Regions from separate parts of the Cupriavidus sp. SHE genome, predicted to be linked through region 3. Evidence: predicted binding sites of a transcription regulator. Region 3 holds the regulator's gene; each other region holds the start of a gene.

Region 1 (4,270 bases), on a different contig from region 3:
GCTGTTCTGCCATCGTTTCAAAGCCAGTGAACGGCTACGGCAATACTGACAACACCGCTACTGACGACGCCAACACCAACACCAACACCAACACCAACATCACAGACCATGCACATCCAGTTCCTTGGGGCAACGGACACCGTGACCGGTTCGCGCTTTCTGCTCGACACCGGAGAAGCGCGGGTGCTGATCGACTGCGGACTGTTTCAGGGCTACAAGTCTCTGCGGCTACGTAACTGGGATCGCTTTCCAATCAGCCCGGACAGTCTCGATGCCGTGGTGTTGACACATGCGCATATCGACCACAGCGGCTATCTGCCCCTGCTGGTGAAACGCGGTTACAAGGGGCGCGTGCACTGTACGACGGGAACCGCGGAGCTTTGCGGCCTGCTGCTGCCGGACAGCGCCCATCTGGCGGAAGAAGACGCCAACTATGCCAACCGCAAGGGGTATTCGCGTCATCAACCGGCGCTGCCGCTCTATACCGTGGCGGATGCCATGCATGCGCTGGAACATCTGAAGCCTGCGCCTTACAGCAAGCGGGTGACAATCGCACGCGGTGTGGAAGCGGAGTTTCATCGCGCGGGCCATATTCTTGGCTCGTCCAGCGTGACGATCCATGCCAAGGGCCGGCGCATCCTGTTCTCCGGCGACCTCGGCCCGCAGGACGACATGCTGATGCGGCCGCCGGAGCCGCCCACCGCGGCGGATTACCTCATAGTGGAATCGACTTACGGTGACCGCCTGCATCCAGAGGGCGATCCCATCGAGCTGCTGGCCGATATCATCCGCAAGACCGTTGCCCGGGGCGGCAGCGTGATCATTCCCGTCTTTGCGGTTGGCCGCGCCCAGTTGCTGCTGTATTGCCTCTACCGGCTGCGCCAGCGACGGCGCTTTCCCGATGTGCCCATCTATCTGAACAGCCCGATGGCCATCGAAGCCACGCGGATTCTCACCGAGCACACGGACGAACTGCGCATCGACCCCGAAACGTGCGCGGCTGCTTGTTCGGTGGCGATTCCGACCCGGAGCATGGAGGAGTCGATCCGCATCAACCGGGTGGATCAGCCGAAAATCATCCTGGCCGGTAGCGGAATGCTGACGGGCGGGCGCGTGGTGCATCACCTTGAATCGTTCGGGCAGGACCCGCGCAGCACTTTCCTGCTGGTGGGGTTCCAGGCGGCGGGAACGCGGGGGGCGGCGCTGGCGTCCGGCCAGCGCACATTGCGTATGCACGGGCGCGAAGTCGAACTGCGTGCTTCAGTCGAACAGATTCGCCATTTTTCGGCACATGCCGATGCGGATGGGCTGATGGACTGGATGAGTGCCATCGGGACGCCGCCACGGCAGACGTTCATCGTGCATGGCGAGCCCGGTGCCGCCGATGCGCTACGCCAGCGCATCGAGCATTCGCTGCGCTGGGGTGTCACGATGCCCGAGTACCGGGGTATCTATAGGCTCGACTAGGCGCCCGACTAAGCGCTCGACTGAGCGCTCGACTGAGCGCCCGAGCAAGGGGTGTCGGCGCGGCTAGTAGGAAAAGAGGGTGGGAATCGTGGCGTGGCGCAGCACGGTGTCCGTCACGCCACCCAGCAGTTCCTCGCGCAGCAGTCCCCGTCCATATGCGCCACAGACCAGCAGGTCGGCCCGGCGCTGGCCGGCGATGGCAAGCAGTGACTCGCCAATATCGGCCGATCGTTCCAGCACCATCTCGACCATGCTCGCGTGCACGCCATGCCGAGCCAGCCAGTTTGCCGCGTAGGCGGGTGGGGAGAGTTCGGCCTTGCGGCGCGCGTGCGGAGGAATGCACGACACCACGTCGACCTGGGTGGCACGCTTGAGCAACGGCAACGCGTCATGCAGCGCACGCGCGGATTCGCGGGTACCGTTCCAGGCCACCACGATCGAGCCATAGGGGAAGGTGGAGGCGTATGGCAGCGGCCCTTGAGGAATGACCAGCACCGGGCGGCCACTCGAAAGAATGGCCGTCTCGACGAAGTGCCGGGCTACTTCGCTGTCGGTGTTCGATCGATTCGGCTGGCCGACGATCAGCAGGTCGGCCAGCCGGCCTTCGCACTGGATGGCGTCGGTGGGCGCGCCCTCGCCGACGCGCCAGTCAACGGCAAACGTCGCGGCTTCGGTGGCGATGTCGAAGGCTTCCCGGGCGGTTTCACATGCGGCGCCAAGATCCGGCTCGTAGGCCTGGCGCTCGCGGCGGCCGTCCGCGGTGCGATAGACCCACGCTGGCTCGTCCGCGCTCAGCGAGAGCAGGCCGATCAGCGTGGCGTTGAACGATCCGGCCAGCGCCACGGCATGACAGAGCCGGGCCTCCACTGATTGCGAGGCATCGACGTGGACCATGATCGCCGAGATGTCCATGTGGTCTCCTGAAAAAGCAAGGCGCTTCGGCGCCATTTGGGTCTCAAATGTATGCGTGATGTGCCGCGTATGGTTGCGACAGATCAAGAGCGCCTGATTCGGTCGGCTCGGGTCATCTTGCGATACATCAACCATGGAGCCTTGGCACGTCCTATGCTGGGTCAGTGAGGGCAGGTGGCCCGGACTGAGGAGACCGATATGTATGAACGCATCCTGGTTGCCGTGGATGGCAGCCCGTCTTCCGACCTGGCCATTGCGCAGGCGGCCGGGCTGGCCAAGGGCATGGGCGCGGAGGTGAAGGTCCTGTTCGTGGTGGACGAGGGCGAAGTGTTCCTTGAGGCAGGTTTCGTCAATCCGCAGGACATCCTGAATGGGCTGACGGACTTCGGCAGGAAGGCCCTGGCTGCCGCCGCTCACCGTCTCCAGGACGCTGGCGTGCGGTTTCAAACCGAACTGGCAGAGAAGTCGGTGGTGCCGGGTGACATCGCCGGCGCGATCGTCGGCTATGCCGACCGCTGGCCAGCCGATGTGATCGTGATGGGTACACGCGGCCGACGCGGTGTGCGCCGCATGATCATGGGTAGCGTCTCTGAAGGTGTGGTGGCCAAGACCAGCAAGCCGGTGCTGCTGATTCGCGGCGAGTCGGCCTGAACGACGGGGCTCTGGCTGGCGACCGCGACGCTATAGCTTGTCTTCGTCGCCGAACAGCCTTGCCTCGATCGCATAGCGGACCAGCGCGGCGTCGCTGCGAAGCTGGAGCTTTTCCATCAGGCGCATCTTGTAGGTGCTGACCGTCTTGGCGCTGACGCACAGCGCGGCGGCGATCTGCGTGAGCGACTCGCCATCGACGATGCGCCGGAATACCTCGAGTTCACGATCCGACAGGCCTTCGTGCGGCGCATCGGGCTTTTCCTGCAGGCCCAGCGCCAGCTTTTCGGCCATGGCGGGGCTGACGTAGGTGCCGCCCGCGGCCACCTTCCTGAGCGCCTCCACCAACTCCGTCGCCGCGCTTTCCTTGGTCAGGTAGCCGGCCGCGCCGGCACGGAAGGCGCGGACCACATACTGCTCCTCCGCGTGCATCGTCAGCACGAGGATTCGTAGTGCAGGATGATCGGCCCGCAGCTGCCGGATCAGTTCCAGCCCGTTCCGGCCGGGCATCGACAGGTCCAGCAGGATGACATGCGGCGACAGCTCGCGCACGAGTTGCGGCACCTCGGTGCCGCGGGCTGCTTCGCCAACCACCTCGAAGTCGCTGGTGCGTTCGAGGATATGGCGCAATCCGTTGCGCACCACAGTGTGATCGTCTGCAATGATCACGCGAATCATGCCTGGGTCTCCTTGCAATCCGGATGACCCGGAAACGTGACGACGAGTTCGAAGCCCTCACCGGGCGAATGTTCGATGGACACCGTGCCACCCAGCAGGCGTGCCCGTTCCCGGATGCCAAGCAGGCCAAACGAGCGTCGCGCGCCATCCTTCGGCTGGCCGTTCCAGCCGCGCCCGTTATCGAGCACGCGCAGCACGTACTGGTCGTGATCGTGGTTCTGGTTCTGGTGGGTCAGCGTCACCCAGGCCTCGCTGGCGTCCGCATGATGCACGACGTTGTTGAGCGCCTCCTGGACGATCCGGAACACAGCGGTGGCGGCTTGTTCGGTGACGTCGATTTCCTCGGGGGTCCGCGTGCTCACCGGAATCGCGTAGCGCCGGCTGAAATCCTTGGCCAGCCAGTCCAGCGCGGCAGCGAGGCCCAGTTCATCGAGCAATGCCGGGCGCAGATCGGAAGAAATCCTGCGCACGGCGGCGATGGTTTCGTCGATGACGGTGTGCATGGCGCTGACCTGTTCGAGCGCGCGCACGGCGCCGCAGTCGGCACGCAAGTCGGTCTCCAGCA
Region 2 (4,270 bases), on a different contig from region 3:
GGAAGGCCCGCCGCAGTACGTGACCGATGCACTGGACATCCTCAAGGTCGAGCGGATCGACCACGGCGTGCGCGCGATCGAGGACGAGGCGCTGGTGCAGCGCCTGGCACGTGAACGCGTGGCGCTGACCGTTTGCCCGCTGTCGAACCAGAAGCTGATGGTCCACCCCGACCTGCGCGATCACCCGATGAAGCGTCTGCTCGACGCCGGTGTGGCCGTGACGCTCCATTCGGACGACCCCGCCTATTTTGGCGGCTATATGAACGCGAACTGGGAGGCATCGTTCGACGCACTTCCGCTCGATGCGGCCGATGCCCACAAGCTCGCCCGCAACAGTTTTGAAGCGGCCTTCCTGCCGGACGTGCAGAAGGCCGAATTCCTGGCTGAAGTCGACCACTTCTGGTCGGCCACGCCCGCATCCCCGCCCGCGACGGCCAACGTGACAGCCACGACCTGACCGGGCGCATTCCAAGAACGCTGGATGCTTCGCCCGTTGCAATACCGAACGGGCGAGGCACCGGCCGCCCCGAAGACATGAAGATGACGACGACTTCCCCTGCATCTGGCGCCGACAACGCCGTGACCCGCGCAATCCGCGGCCGCATTCTGCACTTCCTGCGTGACCCGCAGTTTCATGACGACGCCTATCAGTATTGGGAAGACGGCGTCATGATCGTGAAGGCCGGCCGCATCGCCGCAGTCGGCAATTACGCGGACCTGTCACGCGATATCCCGCAAGGCGCCGAAGTCGTCGACCATCGCGGCAAGTTGATCGTGCCCGGGTTCATCGACACGCACATCCACTACCCGCAGACCGACATCATCGCGTCGCCGTCGCCGGGCCTGCTGCACTGGCTGGACACGTACACGTTCCCCGAGGAGCGCCGCTTCAGCGACCCCGCCTACGCGCGGGCCGTCGCCGATTTCTTCACCGACGAACTGCTGCGCAACGGCACGACCACCGCAATGGTCTGGAGCACCGTGCACGCGGCATCGGCCGACGCACTGTTCGCCGCCAGCCAGCAACGCCACATGCGCATGATCACGGGCAAGGTGCTGATGGATCGCAACTGCCCGGACTTCCTGCGCGACACGGCCGAGAGCGGCGCGCGTGAATCGGCCGACCTGATCTCGAAATGGCACAACGTCGATCGCCTGGCCTACGCGATCACGCCGCGCTTCGCACCGACTTCCACCGAGGCTCAGCTGGAAGCCTGCGGCGAGTTGGCGAAGGCCCACAGCGACGTCTTCATCCAGACCCACGTGGCGGAGAACCGCGACGAGGTGAAATGGGTGGCCGAGCTGTTCCCCGATGCGCGCAGCTACCTGGACGTGTACGACCGCTACAACCTTCTGCGCCCGGGCGCGTTCTACGGCCACGCGATCTACCTCGACCAGGATGACCGCCGCCGTCTGGCCGACAGCGGCGCGGCCGTGGCGCACTGCCCCACGTCGAACCTGTTCCTGGGCAGCGGCTTCTACGACTTCCACCAGTCGGATGCGAATCGCCTGAACGTCACGCTGGCGACTGACGTTGGCGGCGGCACGTCGTTCTCGATGTTCCGCACCATGAACGCGGCGCACAAGGTGGCGCGGATGGGCGGTTACCACCTGACCGCACTACGCATGTTCTACCTGGCCACGCGCGCTGCCGCCGAGGCGCTGGGCTGGCAGGACCGGATCGGCAGCTTCGAGGTGGGCTGCGAGGCCGACTTCGTCGTGCTGGACCCGGACGCCACGCCGCTGATTTCCCGCCGCAGCAGCCGCTCGGAAACGCTTGAAGAGCAGTTGTTCGCGTTCGCGATGCTTGGCGACGACCGGGTCATCGAGAACGTCTACATCATGGGCGAGGCCACCAGCCCGGTCGCCGCCTGATCGGACGTAGGCGGGGCATATTTGTGTGGATCGGCCGATTCCACCCAAACATGGTCCGCCGATGTGCTTTTTTGGTCTCAATGCGAATCCGCCCTCGCGGAGCATTGACCATAATCAACACAACGGTCATCAAAGCCTTCTAGCCTGTCACGCATATAAAGTCCGCCCATCCGGGCAGACGCACATGCATACCGACTCGCCAGACCTTTGATGACTGCCCCATCTGACACCCTCTCGCCGGCCGACGCCGACGCGATCTCGCAAGCGCCGAACCACGGCACGAACCGCCCCAAACGCCCGGCCAAGAACATCCCCCTGCCGGAGCCAATCGCCTTCGAGGCCCCGTTTCCGAACCGCAAGACGATCCGCAGCTGGCTGATTCCCCTCGGCGGCCGCAGCACCGCGCGCGCGCTGCTTCTGTTCGCGTTCGATTACGCGCTGTTCGCTGCCGTACTGGCCGGCGTGGTCCTGGCATCACCCTGGTGGGCCAAGGTTGGGCTCGGCGTGCTGGCCGGACTGATCATCGCGCGCCTGTTCATCATCGGCCACGACGCCTGCCACCAGAGCCTGACCGACCGTCGTGGCCTGAACAAGTGGCTGGGTCGTCTCACGTTCCTGCCTTCGCTCACGCCTTACAGCCTCTGGGAAGTCGGCCATAACGTCGTCCATCATGGATACACAAACCTGAAGGGCTTCGACTTCGTCTGGGCGCCCTACTCGCTCGAGGAATTCCGCGCGCTGCCGCGCAGCCGCCGGATTCTGGAGCGCATCTACCGCAACGGCCTTGGCGCCGGCCTTTACTACCTGATCGAGATCTGGTGGTTCAAGCTGTTCTTCCCCAGCAAGCGCCAGATGGCGACCCGTCGCCCGATCTTCATGTGGGACTGCGCGCTCGTGGCAGCTTTCGGCGCACTCTGGATCGGCGCGCTGGTATGGCTGGCCGTGGCCACCGGGCAATCCCCGCTGTTGCTGGTCGGCACCGGCTTCGTGCTGCCCTTCCTGATCTGGAACGCCACCGTTGGCTTCGTGCTGTACGTCCACCATACGCATACCAGCGTGGCGTGGTACGACACCAAGGCCATGTGGGCGAAGGCCCAGCCTTTCGTGTCGACGACCGTGCATCTGCGCTTCAACTTCGGCATCGGCGCGGCCCTGCATCACATCATGGAGCACACGGCCCACCACGTGGACATGAGCATCCCGCTGTACCAGCTCAAGCGCGCCCAGGCTCTGCTCGAGCACGCACTGCCGGGTCGCATCATCATCGAGAAGTTCTCGTGGCGCTGGTATTTCCATACAGCCCGCCGCTGCAAGCTCTACGACTTCAAGGCGCTGTGCTGGACGGATTTCCGCGGTCGCCAAACCAGCGAAAACGCTCCGACTCCGGTCTGAGCACATCGGGAATCGCAGAATTAGCGAGACTCCCTTGCATTGACAGAAACAGCGAGACGGGTGGACTTCGGTCGCCAGTCTCGCTAAAATGCGATCTTCCATTGGGGAGTAGCCGCCCTGATCTCACCGCGCCGCGCAATGCGGCACCCGGAAGACAGGGGCGTACGTCAACAGACTTGACCAAATGCCGACATGGCAGGCGGTTATGGCGTGCGCAGCCCAGGACCTTGTGTCCAGTGCCTGGCGAGACCGATGACCTCACCTTTCTGGCCGGGCCGGGAAAGGTGTGCGTCATTGGCATCTCGCGATGCATTTGCGGCCCGGTTATTCAAACGACAAAAAATGGAATCGTTCCTCGTCTCCACAGGCATCGTCGCGCTCGCTGAAATGGGCGACAAGACGCAGTTGCTGTCGCTCGTCCTGGCCGCGCGCTACCGCAAGCCAATTCCCATCATTCTGGGCATTTTGATCGCGACGCTAGTCAACCATGGCTTTGCCGGCGCGCTCGGCGGCTGGATCACGGGCATGGTCGGCGTAGACCTGCTGCGCTGGATTCTCGGCCTCGGATTTATTGCGATGGCCGGCTGGATGTTGATTCCGGACAAGCTCGACGACGCCGAGGAAGCCAAACCCGTCAAGGGTGCGCTCGGCATCCTGGGCACCACGATCATCGCGTTCTTCTTCGCCGAGATGGGCGACAAGACGCAGATCGCCACCGTGGCGCTGGCCGCACGCTTCCATGGCGAAGTGATTGCAGTGGTGGCCGGCACGACGTTCGGCATGATGCTCGCCAATGCCCCGGCCGTCCTGCTGGGCGACCGTTTCGCCAACAAGATGCCGATCGCCCTGGTGCACAAGATCGCTGCTGCGATCTTCCTGGTGCTGGGTCTGCTGGCGCTGTTCAACGTCGGCGGCTGAGAACCCTGGCTCCCCTCTCCCGCTCAGCGGGCGTGGGGAGAAGCAACTCAGATCCAGAAATAAAAAAACGGGGCCTAAGCCCCGC
Region 3 (4,270 bases):
TCGCCCGCCTCAGCCACCTCAACGGCAGCCTCCGAAAAGGCCTCCTCGTCACCAGCAGGCGGATTCGCCGTCGCGACCGCCTCGAAATCGATGGCCTGCTGATCCAGCAGAGCCGCCTGGGCCTGGGCCTGGGCATCCTCGAGCGGCGGTAACTCATCCAGCGAGCGCAGACCGAGGTCATCCAGAAATGCCTTGGTCGTTGCGTACAACGCGGGGCGGCCAGGCACGTCCCTGTGACCGATGACTTCGATCCAGTCCCGGTCCTCAAGCTTCTTGACCACTTCCGTGCTGACCGTCACGCCCCGGATCTCTTCGATGTCACCGCGCGTCACCGGCTGCCGATACGCGATGATCGCTAGCGTTTCCATCACGGCACGCGAGTACTTCGGCGGCTTCTCCGGATTGAGCCGGTCAAGAAACTCGCGCATCTCGGGACGGCTCTGGAACCGCCAGCCGCTGGCCAGGGCCACGAGCTCTACCCCGCGCTGCTGCCAGTCGTTGCGCAGCTCTTCGAGCAGAACCCGGATGGTGTCGGCACCGACGTCGTCGGCGAACAACCGTCGCAGATCACCAACGCGCAACGGCTCCTGCGCACAGATCAGCGCGGTCTCGAGGACGATCTTCGCCTCTTGGGTATTCATGTGATTGTGTGCAGCCTGTCTTTGCACCTGCTTCTGGACGAATCCTGAAGCACTGGAGATTGCAGATACAGCGAGGCCTGAGCCACCGCCATCTCATCGCGCAGCTAACTCGCAGCTTTTCGCAGCGCAGCCGTGCACCTCATTTTCTTTGCATCGAATTGCCGGGTCGTTCCGGCAGGAGATCGTCCGGGGCTGACAGACTGCGCCAGTCAACGGACCTCTTGCGTCGCACCCTCTCCCTTTTGGGGTGGACATTCACCTGGACAATCAGATCGCCAAGGCGGCAAGAAACAATCGATATCGGCCCAGGCAACTTCGCCTGGCACCGGCGCCACCTCTCCACACAGCCCCATCGGACTTTGGAACCAGATCTTCTGAACCGGATGAACTGTGGGGACGATCCTGGCAAGCCAGACCTGCCCAGACCCCCTGGGCACACACCCCAGATCGGGAATGCAGCCCCGGCGACGCCACGAGCGCATCGGAGCGCGATACCGTGGTTTCGCGATTGTATGGCATTCCAGCCCCGCCCTGCAACCAGCAAAAAAGTCTAGAACACGACGCAGAAGCCGTGATTGGCCAACGTATCGGGCAGCCAGACGGCGCGTGCGACACCCAGCGCCCCAAAACTGATCACAATAAGCGCGGCGCCCACTCGCACGCTGGGGCGGCGCGACAGTTGCCGCAGGTAGCCCGACAAACCCGAGATCACCAGCAGGTTCGGCAGCGTCCCGATGCCAAAGGCCGTCATGACAAGTGCCCCAGACGGCGCATTACCAGCCAACAGGGCGAGCGCGAGTGCGCCATACACCATACCGCAAGGCACCAGCCCCCAGGCCAGCCCCATCCCATAGCGCCGCATGATGGGCGCGTGCCGACGCAAGCGTAGCGGCATCTGCATACCCAGCGACGCGACGCCCTGAACGACATATGAGGCCGCCCGCGCCGCCAACCGCTCGAGCCATGTTGCCCGCATGACGCGGCCGCGCAACAACCACACCCCGGTCAGAACGAGCAACAGGCTGCCTGCACCGTAGAGCCAGCGCTGCACTGGCAGGTAGTCCTGCTTCCAGACTGTCGCGCCCACCGCCCCCATCAGCGCCCCAAGCAGCACATAGGTCGTGAGACGCCCGGCGTGCATGACCAGCAGTTCCAGCCACCAGTGAAACCGCGAGCGATGCACGACGTTAACGACCGCGACAGCGCCCCCGGACTGCCGTTGCTCGACAGCAATGGCAATTCCTCCACACATGGCTGCGCAATGCACGCCGCCAAGCAATGCAAGTGTAAAGACACTGAAAAGCACACCAAATGGCAACTGTTCCTCGCTTCTGCGTCACATCAAGCTGTAAAATGCCTGCATCGCGCCTCCATCGCAAGCGCATTCATGCGAGCACCATCAATTGCTTACCTCCATTCCCGTCACCGAGATGTCTCCGCGTTGCTCCACTTGCGCCATGGGCCAGCTTTGCCTTCCCGTGGGCATGTCGCAACAGGACCTCGCAAAGATGGACACGCTCGTACAGGAACGCGTTCGTGTTCACAAGGGCGAAACGCTCTATCGCATGGGCGAACCGCTTACCGCAGTCTATGCGATCCGCTTTGGCACATTGAAGACCCACGTGACCATGGAGGACGGACGCACGCAAATCACCGGCTTCCATTTGCCCGGTGAAGTCGTCGGGCTCGACGGCCTCGGCGAGATGCAGCATGCGTCCGATGCCACCGCGCTCGAGGACACCGAGGTCTGCGTCGTACGATTTGATGACCTGCAATCGCTGTCCGGCACCTTGCCTTCTCTCCAGCAGCAGTTCCTGCGACTGATGAGCAAGGAAATCTCGCAGGACCAGATCATGCTGATCACTCTTGGCTCGATGCGTGCCGAAGAGCGCCTGGCAGCATTTCTCGTCAACATGTCGGAGCGCCTGTCGATGCGCGGCTACTCGTCGAGCGAGTTCGTGCTGCGGATGAGCCGCGAAGAAATCGGCAGCTACCTTGGCCTCAAGCTCGAAACCGTGAGTCGGCTCTTCTCTCGATTCGCCGAAGCCGGCCTGATTCAGATTCGCCAACGACACGTGAAACTCGTGGACATGGAAGGCATCAGGCAGGTCTATAGCCGAAACTGCTAACGAACCTCCTAGCCTGGAAAACGGCCGCACCGGGAACTCAGCGCCCGGTGCGGCCGTTTTGCTTTCTACCTGCACTCGATCCATTACTCGAGTTCGTCGGTCTCCTCGAGCTTGGTTGGCATGGTGTATAGCGTCAGCCCGCTGGACAACGCGCAAAACAACCACGCCACCAGGAAGCCAATCGTGTAGACCGCCTCACGAGACGCTTCCACCTGGTGCCCGAAGAACGTGAGATCGCCCGGATCAACGACCGAAAATACGGTGGCGGTGGCCGCTCCGCCCATCAGAAACGCCGGCCAAAGTACCCACATCAGCCAGCGGAGTCTCATGGGCGCCTCGCAGCCGGCGACGCCACATGCTCCGCCCCCGTTTTCTCTACGACCAGGCCATGACGCTCCACGCCGGAAACCGGCAAATCCGGATGCGTGTTGGCGAGCCAGATGGTCACGCCGCAGCCAATAATTGCAAGCAACGGACCGCTCATCAAAAGCCACGGCCACGGTTCCCTGTACCAGGGCTTGGACTGTTGGGATGTCATTGCGCTCTCCTTGTTTGCTGCCATTTCACCCTCAGCATCACAGATTGCGGGGAACAATGAAACTCGTGGATTGCCTGATATGCGCGTCTCGGCCGTCCTCGCCCTCCGCCGTCACCGTTACGTTGATCTTATGCGTGCCTTCCTTGGCATCGTCGATCGGCACGCGAATGCGAATCGGCAACAACCGGTTGGACGTTGGCTGCATGGCCTCGGCGGACTTATCATACTCGACCGTCAGTCCAGTCAGGTCATCGCCTTCAGCCTCCACGCGAATCCGCATCGGCGCTTCCGTGGTGTTGATCACCTGGAGCCGATAGACGTTCTCGATCCAGCGACCCTCCACTTCCCGGCCCAGCGCGCCGCGATCCCGAATGATGTCGACCTTGATCGGCGAGCGCACTGCCAGCGACGCGACGAAGCCCGCCGCCAGAACCAACCAGATCAGCGTATAGATGATCGTGCGTGGTCGCAGCAGCCGCTTGCGCGCGTCGGATGTCGACAGGGACTTGCGCATCGCATTTTCCGACGTGTATCGGATCAGTCCGCGCGGGTACTCCATCTTGTCCATGACCAAATTGCACGCGTCGATACAGGCGCCGCAACCGATGCACTCGTACTGGAGGCCATCACGAATATCGATACCGGTCGGACACACCTGCACGCAGATACTGCAATTCACGCAATCGCCAATGCCAGCAGCATGGCGATCGGTCTTGCGGGAACGGCTACCACGCGGCTCTCCACGACCCACGTCATAGGTCACGACATAGGTATCGCGGTCGACCATCACGCTCTGGAAACGCGCATAGGGGCACATGTACTTGCACACCTGCTCGCGCATGAATCCGGCGTTGCCCCAGGTCGCAAACGCGTAGAACAGCATCCAGAAACTCTGCCAGGGTCCGAGCGTGAAATGCAGGACCTCGCTACCAAGCTCCCGAATCGGCGCGAAATATCCAATA

Evidence for each region. Region 3 encodes FNR, which switches genes on or off when oxygen is low (the NO sensors DNR and NnrR bind a similar motif). Its sites were predicted from a motif close to TTGATNNNNATCAA; they were not measured.
Region 1: a site for FNR is predicted at 2,497-2,510, ahead of RN01_RS02075 (universal stress protein). Genes of this name have one in related genera too.
Region 2: a site for FNR is predicted at 1,980-1,993, ahead of RN01_RS20355 (fatty acid desaturase). Genes of this name have one in related genera too.

Annotation. Positions count from the first base shown of each region.
Region 1 covers NZ_JWMB01000005.1:79,225-83,494, forward strand. Annotated here, with positions in the region: gene RN01_RS02065 (MBL fold metallo-hydrolase RNA specificity domain-containing protein) at 109-1,467, shown strand; gene RN01_RS02070 (universal stress protein) at 1,531-2,379, opposite strand; gene RN01_RS02075 (universal stress protein) at 2,578-3,030, shown strand; gene RN01_RS02080 (response regulator transcription factor) at 3,061-3,705, opposite strand; gene RN01_RS02085 (PAS domain-containing sensor histidine kinase) at 3,702-4,270, opposite strand, start outside.
Region 2 covers NZ_JWMB01000042.1:19,267-23,536, forward strand. Annotated here, with positions in the region: gene RN01_RS20345 (adenosine deaminase) at 1-457, shown strand, start outside; gene guaD (guanine deaminase) at 541-1,875, shown strand; gene RN01_RS20355 (fatty acid desaturase) at 2,086-3,267, shown strand; yybP-ykoY riboswitch at 3,359-3,548, shown strand; gene RN01_RS20360 (TMEM165/GDT1 family protein) at 3,610-4,185, shown strand.
Region 3 covers NZ_JWMB01000025.1:119,400-123,669, reverse strand. Annotated here, with positions in the region: gene scpB (SMC-Scp complex subunit ScpB) at 1-641, opposite strand, end outside; gene RN01_RS14155 (sulfite exporter TauE/SafE family protein) at 1,192-1,959, opposite strand; gene fnr (fumarate/nitrate reduction transcriptional regulator Fnr) at 2,045-2,770, shown strand; gene RN01_RS14145 (hypothetical protein) at 2,854-3,099, opposite strand; gene RN01_RS14140 (membrane protein) at 3,096-3,332, opposite strand; gene ccoG (cytochrome c oxidase accessory protein CcoG) at 3,346-4,270, opposite strand, start outside.